Regions from separate parts of the Brachybacterium sp. genome, predicted to be linked through region 3. Evidence: riboswitches for the same ligand, from Rfam matches in the RefSeq annotation. Region 3 holds a riboswitch; each other region holds the start of a gene.
What was found. Region 3 has a riboswitch for thiamine pyrophosphate ahead of ACTH43_RS06710 (bifunctional hydroxymethylpyrimidine kinase/phosphomethylpyrimidine kinase). Riboswitches for the same ligand answer to the same signal wherever they lie in the genome.

Region 1 (3,261 bases), on a different contig from region 3:
AGCGCGATGGTCCGTGCCGGAAGTCCGGCCAGGCCCGACTCCCCCGCCCAGTCGTCGAGGCGGTGCTCCACGAGGATCGTTGCCACTCCGCCCTCGCGCGCAGCCCGCTCGACGCCGTCGCGCACAGCGCGCACGCCCTCGGCATCGAGCATCGCGGTGGGCTCGTCCAGCAGCAGCAGGCGCGGCCGGGCGACGAGCGCCGCGGCGAGGCCCGCACGCTGCAGCTGTCCGCCCGAGAGCGTCGCGGCCGGGCGGTCGGCGAGCGTCTCGATGCCCGCGTCTGCGAGAGCTTCGCGCACGCGCTTCCCGATCTGCGCGGGCGGCACGCTGCGGCTCTCGAGCGGGAGGGCGACGTCATCGGCGACCCGCGGGAGGCACACCCCGTCGGTCGGATCCTGACCGAGGAATCCGACGGTCCCCGCGGTGGCCAGGACCCCCTCGGCGATCGGGTCGATGCCGCCCACCCGCAGGGTGCCGGTGACCCGGCCGCGCTGGTGGGAGGGGAGCGCGCCGGCGAGCGCGCGCAGCAGCGTCGATTTGCCACAGCCGCTGGGGCCCAGCAGGAGCACCTGCTCCCCGGCCCGGATGCTCCCGGTCCAGGGGCCGACGCCGTCCCCCGAGGGCAGGACCACCTCGAGCTCCCGTGCCTCGACCACCGTCCCCGACTGCCCGGGGGCCGCCGCCTCCCTCTCGCCCGGCGCGGTGACCTCGGCGGCCGCTGCGGCCTCAGCGGACACGTCGTGCCGGGATGCCGTCGTCGCCCTGCGCGGCGGCACCGATCGCGAAGTTCGCGAGCACGCCGGTGCGCTCCAGGGCGCGGACGATCACCCTGGCGAGCAGACCGCCGAGCACGATCCCGGAGAGCACCTGCATCCCGAGCCGCAGCGCGAGCAGGTCCTGGCCGTACCAGCCCATCCGGTAGGCGGTCCAGAAGAACACCAGGCCCGCACCGAAGGCGCCCGAGGCGGCGAACACTCCCCAACCGAACCGGCGGTAGCGGGTCAGGGCGAAGGGCAGCTCGCTGCCGATGCCCTGCAGCGCGGCGGCGAGCACCAGCATCGGGCCGACGGGGCTGCCGAGGAAGACGACCTCGATGATCGCGGCGAGCATCTCGGCGAGGATGCCCACGCCAGGGCGGCGCAGGATCGCCAGCGCCACCGGTCCCACCAATAGCCAGGAGCCGAACAGGACGTGCTGGGCGAGGTCCCCGGCGGGGCCCATCGCGATCGCGAGCCCGTTCCAGGCCTGGACGAACACCCAGTACAGGAAGCCGAACACGACACCGAGCACCACCACCAGCACGATCTCGCGCAGGGAGAGCCTCGGACGCCGGGCGGCACGAGCGGCCAGATCAGAGGCCTGCGAGGGAGTCTGGCCGGGAGCCCGGGAGGGGGTCTCTGCCGGAGTCTGTGCGCGGGTCATCGCGTCTCCTCGCCGAGCTCGCGCACCTCGTGGGAGGGGCTGTTCAGGGAGAGGGTGAGATGGCTGGTGACGTGCTGCACGCTGCGACCCACCTGCAACCAGCCGGCGACGGCAGTCGCGATCACCTCGCCGATGTCGCCCTCGAGGCGGGTGACGAAATGCTCGGAGCCGCGGAAGGTGCCCAGCTCCCGGGCGCGGTCGATCGCGGCGTAGATGTCGCGCATGTGGTCCGGCGCGGTGCCGTCGGCGGCGACCTGGTCCGCCAGCGGGTACAGCGCCCACTCCGCGGAAGCGAAACGGCCGGTGCGACGGGGCTCGGTGATCCCGACGTCGCGCGGGCCGGCGCCACCGGGAAGCTCGCAGGTCACCTCTCCCGGGCAGCCGCGCGAGAGGGTCACGGAGAGGGTGGCGTGGTGCTCGGTGCGGGCGAGGTCGTCTGCGAGGTCGATGAGATACCGCTGCAGGTGGGCTTCGTGGCCGCCGAGATAGGTGGAGACGTCCCCCGTCTCGCGCACCAGGCCGGTGAGGTCGAGCCGGGACAGGATGCCGACGAGCACTCGGGCGTAGTCATCGGTCATGACGGCTGCGGTGACCCTGGCGCCGACGCCGAAGCCGAGCGGGGTCTCGGTGGGATCCGGGGCGGTGCCCGGGAGGGTGGCGGGGGTGCCGACGGGAGTGATGCTCACGATCCGTGCCTTTCACGAGGGCACGGGCGCGCAGCGACGATCGCCTGGCGGAGCTTCCTGCGCCGGCATGATCCGGATCAGGTTCTACGGTCGGAGTTCGAGAACTCCCTCTCAGCCCGGCCTACCGGACTCCCGTGCACGGAAGCACCGTACCCCGATCCGGCGTCCCTGGAGCGCGGCGGTCCACGAACCAGTGGCTGGACCGGGCGGCGGCGGAGACCAGGATCCGGTCGAAAGGTCCGTCCGCCGGCGCCCCCAGCACCCCGGGGAGGGCTTCGCGGATCTCCGCGCGGCCGTCCTCGCGGCCGACGGTCCCGGCGAGCGCGGCACGGGCAGGTGCCAGCAGGCTCACCTGCCGCTCCACACCCACCACGCTCCCGGAGGGTCCGACGAGGTGGGCGAGCAGCGCCGTGGTCCAGCCGGAACCGGCACCGACGTCGAGCACGTGCTGCCCCTCACGCACATCGAGCAGGCGGAGCATGTCCAGCACCGTGCTGGGTTGGGAGTTGGTCTGGCCCACTCCGATCGGCAGCGGGGAATCCACGCCGGCACGGTCCCGCAGCTCCGGGGGCAGGAAGTGCTCCCGGGGCACCGCATGCATCGCGCGGGAGGCACCGTCGCCGGTCCCTGCTCGGTCCGCGGGGTCCCGCCGGTCCTCGGACCGGTTCCTGTTCCTTTCGGCGCTCATGGCGCGTTCAGCTCCCGGGGAGCTCGATGACCCCGTCGACCGGCCAGTCACGCACCTCCGTGCCCTCGGGAGCGAGGGCAGTGGCCTGGCGCAGATAGATCGGTCGGCCCACGTCGCTCGCAATCGCCTCATGCACGGGCAGGGCCAGCGTCGGGCCGACGGCGCGGAGGAAGTCGACGGTCTCGGACACTTTCGACCAGGGGGCGACGACGGCGAAGGCGAGCACGTCGATGCCGTGGAACTCCGGCAGCGGCTCGAGGGAATCTCCGGTCACGCCGAGCCGGGGGCCGTCCCCCGCGGAGATCACGAGACCCGAATTGCCGACCCGCGGAATGTCCGGGTGGATGATCGCGTGCCGGCCGCCGACAGCCTCGATCCGCAACGAGCCGTGGCCCGGGACCGCGGCAAGCACGTGCGCGTCCCCGGCGGCGAGCGGACGCAGCTGCTCGGGGCGCACCGCAGCGG
Region 2 (3,261 bases), on a different contig from region 3:
AACTCCTCGAGCGGCGGGAGCGGTGGCACGGTGGCGTCGAGCTCCCAGTCCGAGGCGTCCTGGCCGATGAAGAAGGAGAGCTGGCGCAGGGAGTCCGCGACCGGCAGGCGGGAGTCGAGGTCCGCGCGCATCCGCCGGGCTTCCTCCTCGGTCGAGGCCACGTGGACGACCAGGCCCGGCATCACCGCGATCGTCTCCGGGGCGCGGCCCAGCGCGGCGGCCCGGGCGCGGATGTCCGAGCGGTAGGCGAGCGCGGACTCGAGGTCCCAGGCCACCGCGTAGATCCCTTCGGCGTGGCGGGCGGCGAGCTCGCGGCCCGGCTCGGAGGCCCCGGCCTGGAACAGCACCGGGCGGCCCTGCGGCGGCGTCGGCACGTTCAGCGGCCCGGCGACCTGGAAGGACTCCCCGTGATGCTGTGGCGGTCGCAGCAGGGACGCTTCGACGTACACCCCCTCCGGATCGGCCAGGATGCTCTGGGAGGGCCATGAGTCCCACAGCCCCTGGAGCACCTCGATGAACTCCCCCGCGGTGGCGTAGCGCTTCGCATGATCGGGCAGCGCGGGCATGCCGTGGTTGCGAGCCTCGTCGTCGGTCATCGAGGTGACCACGTTGATCCCGACCCGACCGTGGGAGATGTGGTCGAGGCTCGCCAGCAGGCGAGCGGCGTGGAACGGGTCCCAGAAGGTGCTCGAGACCGTCGTGACCAGCCCGATCCGCTCGGTGGCGCGGGCCATCGCCGTGAGCACGGTGATCGGTTCCAGGAACCATGTCGGCCCGCGCTCGGCCCCGGCGGGCGCGATCGACTGGCCGTCGGCGAGGAAGAGCGCGTCGAGTCGACCGCGCTCTGCGATCCGTGCGAGCTCCTCCCAGTACGTGATGTCGCCCAGACGCGACACCGAGGAGCCCGGCGCCCGCCAGGCCGCGGCGTGGTGGCCGCACGCGTGCGCGAACAGGTTCAGCCGCACCTGGCGGCGGGGCGCGGCGGCCATCAGTTCTTCACCAGCCCGCCGTCGACGACGAGATTCTGCCCGGTCACGGACCGGGACCACGGAGAGGCGAAGAAGAGCACTGCATCGGCGAGCTCGGCGGGAGTGGTGACCGACTGCAGCGGAGTGCTCGCGGCGATCGCGTCGAAGACCGCCTCGGGGGTCGCGGAGCTCGCGTCGGTGGTGCGCAGCAAGCCACCGCTCACCATGTTCACGGTGATGCCGCGCGGGCCGAGGTCGGCGGCAAAGGTGCGGGTCAGTGCCAGCAGCGCCGCCTTCGCCGCGGTGTAGTCGTGATAGGGGACGACCGGGTCCTGGAACAGGTTCGTGCCGATGGTGACCACGCGCCCCGAGCCCACCCGGGCGAAACCGGGCAACGCGGCCTGGATCGTGTTCAGCGCACCCTGCACGGCGCCGGAGAACTGCGCGGAGAAGGCATCGTAGGTGATCTCGTGCGCCTTGGCGCGGGCGTCGCCGTTGAACGAGAAGCCGGGCAGGGCATTGTTCACGACGGTGCCGACGGGGAGGCCGAACTCAGCCTCGGCCCGCTCGAACAGGGTCTCGACCTGGCTTCGCTGCCGGACGTCGGCGCGGACGGCGACGGCACGGCCCGGGTGGCGGCTGGCGAGGTCATGCGCGGCGTCCTCGCTGGTGAGATGGTTGATGACGACCCGAGCGCCTTCGCGCAGGAAGGCTTCGGTGAGCGCGCGACCGAGGCCGCGCGCGCCCCCGGTGACGAGAACGACCTGCTCAGCGATCGCGGGGACGGTGCGGGAGGTGGGGTCGAGGGTCGGTGAGGTCATGGTCAGCCGGTCCTTTCAGGCAGGCGAGCGCATCCGCCGCACAGCGGGTGGGAGCGCAACGCACGAGGAGCGGTGCCGTGCCGGGGCTCGGCACCGCGCGGGAACGGACACGAGGACCTGATCGTCGGGTCCGAGGAGCTCGGGCACGGAGCGAGGCCGCCTCCGCCGCCGCGGCAGGCGGGGCCTGCGCCGCGAGGACCAGTGCATGGGACGACGGCGTGCAGCACAGCAGCACACAGCTCATCGACGACATCCCTCCGCGAGTACGAACTCGATCAGGTTCACCGGGTGTGATCTCAGCCCCGTCGGGGCACCCCGTGTCGATCATGGACCGTACCAGCACATCGACCGCCGCAGGCCCTCGTCTCATGACTGCCCGCCGGGCGGCCGAGCTCGGAGCCGTTCGCGCGGGGACGTGCTCAGCTCAGGGCCCGTCCGGCGCCGCCCCACCACCTCAGCAATCAGGACTCATCTCCGGAAAGCCCTCGGGGGGCGGACGACGAAAGGCTCGAAATCTCGGCCGTCGGCGCCCTCGGCGGCCTCGCCTTCTACGACCCCGGCGAGGCCTACTGGAGGACGTGGCCGGGGGAGGCCTGGTGGGAGGGCGTGATCCTGCCGGTGCTCGAACGGGCACGGCGTGCCCTCCGATCGCTCGTGCAGCTCCTCGGCACCCGCCAGCGCCGGGCCGTTTTCACCGACTTCGAGGACGACCTCGGACAAACCCGCTCTGTCGATCTGCCGCTGGTCGCCGTCGGCGTGAACCAGGCCCGGTTCCGAGACAAAGTGACCGCCTACATCCGCGAGCACGACGACCCTGCCGCCATCCGGCGTCTGCGCCGCAACCTGCCCCTGACCGAGACCGACCTCGATGAGCTCGAACGCATCCTCATCGAACAGGGCGATGGCACCCCGGAGGCGCGGGAGAAGGTGAGCGCGGGCTCGGCATCTTGGTGCGCTCACTCGTCGCCGAGCGAAGACGATGCCAATGCCGTGGTCACGGTGCTGCACGACATCGAGCGCGCGGCGGCACCTGCCGTGCAGGCCGGGGCACGTTAGTCGGCCTGGCGCTGCTAGCCTCCCCCTGCCCGGGGACGCCTGACAGCCGCACAGCGATCCGTCCCGAAACGGGCTGGCGCCACGGGATTCACCGCCGGCGGCGCTCCGTGACGCCGCTGCGCAGCAGGTAGCGCAGCACATTGCTCGCGGTGCGCTGCATCTCCCCCAGCGTGATCCCGTCGGGCGCCTCGTAGGAGTCGATGATCGCGTCCTCCCGCGTGGTGCCGAAGTGGACCTCGGAGCCGGGCATCAGCACGTCGACCTGGGCACGCACCCGGTAGGCGCTGTCGCGCAGGGCAGGGAAGAGCGGGTCCTGCGCGCTGCGCATCCACCAGTCGCTGATGACGTTGCCCTCGTAACCCCATTCGCCGCGGAGCACGGTGGTGACGAGGTCGTAGTGGTAGTGGCCCCACACC
Region 3 (3,261 bases):
GATCCCGCCGACGGGCCGCCCGAACAGCATCGCGACGACGATCAGGGACCCCGTCGAAGCTGCTGCCGCGGGCCCGGCGAGCACGACCATCGCCGGGGCCAGCGCGGTCAGCGGCAGGAAGACGTGGATGTTGTCCACCCAGTTGCCCACGACGCCGGCGCGCAGGGCGGCCCGGCCGGCCGGGGGGAGGCGCTCATCGGTGGTCGCGATCGGGGTCCCCGGCAGCATATGGGTCCCGCTCACAGCGCCCCCTCCAGGATCGTCTCGTGCTGGTCCGCTGGAACCGGTGCCGCCAGGCGCAGCGCCTGGTCGAAGAACTCCAGCTCATGCCGGCTGGCGAGGAGATAGGCACGGACCGCTGCGGAGCGGACCGCTGGGGAGGCTGTGGCGAGCTCCCGTTCGACCTGCTCCAGTGCTCCTTGCGTGGCGATGACGAAGCCCGGGTCACGGTAGGTGTCGAGCCAGTCCGCATAGGGGTGATCGCTCGGGACGGAGGGCAGTGTGGCCCCCGTCTGCGCGTACAGCCAGTAGCAGGGCAGCACGGCGGCGGTTCCCACAGCACGCTCCTCCCCGAGGGTGGTGGCCAGCAGGAAGTCGGTGTAGGCGCTGGTCACCGGGGAGACCCCGATCTCCTCCTGCTCACCGAGCCGGCCACGGTGCAGCGCGGACTCGACGGTGAGGCAGCTGCTCGCACCGCGGGCCCAGAACACCTGGGCCACGACATCGGTCGAAGCGGCCGAGAGCGCCGCGAGCGCGCGGGAGTAGCGACGCAGGTACAGCGAGTCCTGGGCGAGGTAGAACGCGAAAGCGTTCGGGGGCAGACTGCCGTCGACCAGCTGACGGACGAGGTCGGACTCCGCGATGTTGCGAGCGATGGGCTCCCCCGCAGCCCACAGCGCCTGCGTCCATGGCCCGGCCGGGGCGACGGCAGGCTCGATCCGCGCCGCTGCCGGGAGCGCGGCACCGAGCGCCGAAAGGATCTGGTCCGGGGAGTCGAGGATGGGTGGGACAGCTCCCGGACCGAGCCAGGGGGTGGATTCCCCGGCGGCCTGCAGACGGCGGGCGCGGTGGGAGTGGTCCACCGGACCGTGGCCGCTCCCGACCCGCAGCGCCTCCCCGTGGGAGATGGCCTCATGCAGCCACTGGGTGGACCAGGCGAGCGCCTCCTGCGGCGACTCCCCGCTGCCCAATCGGGTGGCGAGCGCCGAAGCGAGGGAGCATCCGGTGCCGTGGGTGCTGGTCGAGCTCACCCGCGTCGAGGGGACCGGGAGGCAGATGCCGTCGGGGCCCACCCAGGTGTTCGTCACCGTCGCGGAGTCCAGATGTCCGGTCTTCACCACGACGGCGACACCTGTCCGTGCGGCCCATCCTCGGGCCTGCTCGAGGGCGGCCCGCTCATCACGGGCGCGCTCGCTCCCCGTCAGGCGTGCGAGCTCCTCGATGTTCGGGGTCACGACGGTGGCGCGCGAGCAGAAGGTGATCATGGCCTGCTCTGCGTCCGGCGCCAGGAGGCTGTCACCACTGGTCGCGACCATCACCGGATCGACGACGAGGATCTGCGGGGGATGCTCGTCGAGCCACTCGGAGACCGTCGCGATGAGCGCGGCAGTGCCGAGCATGCCGGTCTTGACCGCATCGATCACCACATCGTCGCTGACCGCGCGGAGCTGCCGGTCCAGGAACGGGGCCGGCGGGACGTGGATCTCCCGCACGCCGCGGGTGTTCTGGGCGACGAGCGCGGTGACCACGCTCATGCCGTAACCGCCTGCGGCGGTGATGGATTTGAGATCCGCGGCGGTGCCGGCTCCCCCGGAGGGGTCCGTGCCGGCGATCGAGAGCACACGGGGAATTCGGGCAGGGTACGACGGAGCCATGGAGGACATCCCTTCGCTAGTACGAACTAGATCAGGTTCCACGGGTGTGATCTCAGCGTCGTACGACGCACCCCGTGTCCGCGGCCGAGTATAGACCCAGCTCTCGCTTCAGATCTCCGTGCAGCCCTCGCCGCTCCGTCGAGCCCTGCTCAGCCCATCGCCTCCCGGGCGGCCTGCTGCGCCTCGGGGAGCGCCTCGGCGGCGGTGGCCTCGCCACGGAAGATCTTCGCGATGCCCTGCAGAGCGGTGCCGGTGGCGATCGCCGAACGATCCCCCGTCTCGGGGCGCGCCGCGGACTCGGGCGCCTCGATCACCGAGACGTCCACCCCGGCCTCCGCCCAGCTCTCCTCCCAGGCGCCGCGCAGATCGCGATGGGCCGGGATGCCCAGGCGGTTCTCCGCGAGCACGCGCTGGCCGTCCGCGCCACCGAGCCAGTTCAGCAGCTCGGCGATCGCTGCGGCCCGCTCATCCTTCTTCGCCTCGACGCCGACGGCGGCGATCGCGTGGACCAGCGGGCGGGGGCCCTGGGAGCCGGCGACGACGGGATGGATGCCCCAGTCGAAGCTGCCACCGATCTCCTCGGCCAGGGTGTGCAGATCGTAGGTGCCCGTCTGCAGCAGACCGAGCTTGCCCTGGAGGAAGAGGTTCCGACACAGCGTCGGGTCCGCGGTGGTCTCCGACCCCGCCGGGCCGAGGTGCGAAGAGGCGAGATCGGCGAGGTACTGGACCGCAGCGGTGCCCGCGTCGGAGGCGAAGGACATCGTCCCGTCCTCGTCCTGCCAGCTGCCGCCCTGAGCAGCGATGAACGGTCCCAGCACCGCAGTACGGTCGGGATGCGCACTGAAGCCGAACGTCGCCCGGGTGCCGGGGTCGAAGCCCTCGTCCCCGGGGTGGCGGCCCTCCCCGTCGACGGTGATCGCGCGGGAGAGGTCCCGCAGCGGGTCCGTCGGCGCGCCGGGGTCGAAGCTCAGCGCGGTCGCGTCACCCTTGGCCGCGGCGACCAGGCCCTCGTGCGCGACCAGGATGCTCTGCTCCCAGAGCTGGGGAACACCCCACAGCCCGTCCTCGAGCCGATAGAGGTCCGTCGCGACGCCCTCCCACCGGGAGGAGGTCTCGCCGACGATCTCGCCGATCTCGAGCAGCCGCCCGCTGGCATGAGCCTGGGCGAGGTTCGCGGTGTTCATCCACAGCACGTCGGGCAGGTTCTTCGCCGCCACGTCCAAGGGCAGCTGGGTCCAGTAGTCATCCCAGCCGAGCACCTCTACCTCGACCGCGATCCCGGTGCTGTCGGTGAACTCCGCGAGGGATTCCTCGTACGCCGCCGCTGCCGCCTCGCTCCACACCCGCATCCGCAGCGTGTCGCCGTCCTCGAGCTCGACGGACCGAT

Region 1: linked by a shared signal. The riboswitch ahead of ACTH43_RS10945 (YkoF family thiamine/hydroxymethylpyrimidine-binding protein) and the one ahead of ACTH43_RS06710 (bifunctional hydroxymethylpyrimidine kinase/phosphomethylpyrimidine kinase) in region 3 are both predicted to bind thiamine pyrophosphate.
Region 2: linked by a shared signal. The riboswitch ahead of ACTH43_RS09455 (3-oxoacyl-ACP reductase) and the one ahead of ACTH43_RS06710 (bifunctional hydroxymethylpyrimidine kinase/phosphomethylpyrimidine kinase) in region 3 are both predicted to bind thiamine pyrophosphate.

What each region holds. Positions count from the first base shown of each region.
Region 1 covers NZ_JBQDLF010000025.1:9,829-13,089, reverse strand. The annotation lists gene ACTH43_RS10955 (ATP-binding cassette domain-containing protein) at 1-737, opposite strand, end outside; gene ACTH43_RS10950 (ECF transporter S component) at 727-1,422, opposite strand; gene ACTH43_RS10945 (YkoF family thiamine/hydroxymethylpyrimidine-binding protein) at 1,419-2,108, opposite strand; TPP riboswitch at 2,146-2,254, opposite strand; gene ACTH43_RS10940 (protein-L-isoaspartate O-methyltransferase family protein) at 2,230-2,796, opposite strand; gene ACTH43_RS10935 (MBL fold metallo-hydrolase) at 2,804-3,261, opposite strand, start outside.
Region 2 covers NZ_JBQDLF010000019.1:53,976-57,236, forward strand. The annotation lists gene ACTH43_RS09450 (LLM class flavin-dependent oxidoreductase) at 1-989, opposite strand, end outside; gene ACTH43_RS09455 (3-oxoacyl-ACP reductase) at 989-1,789, opposite strand; TPP riboswitch at 2,025-2,117, opposite strand; gene ACTH43_RS09460 (type I restriction-modification enzyme R subunit C-terminal domain-containing protein) at 2,396-2,845, shown strand; gene ACTH43_RS09465 (glycoside hydrolase family 3 protein) at 2,934-3,261, opposite strand, start outside.
Region 3 covers NZ_JBQDLF010000011.1:37,429-40,689, forward strand. The annotation lists gene ACTH43_RS06705 (MFS transporter) at 1-243, opposite strand, end outside; gene ACTH43_RS06710 (bifunctional hydroxymethylpyrimidine kinase/phosphomethylpyrimidine kinase) at 240-1,874, opposite strand; TPP riboswitch at 1,866-1,959, opposite strand; gene ACTH43_RS06715 (extracellular solute-binding protein) at 2,024-3,261, opposite strand, start outside.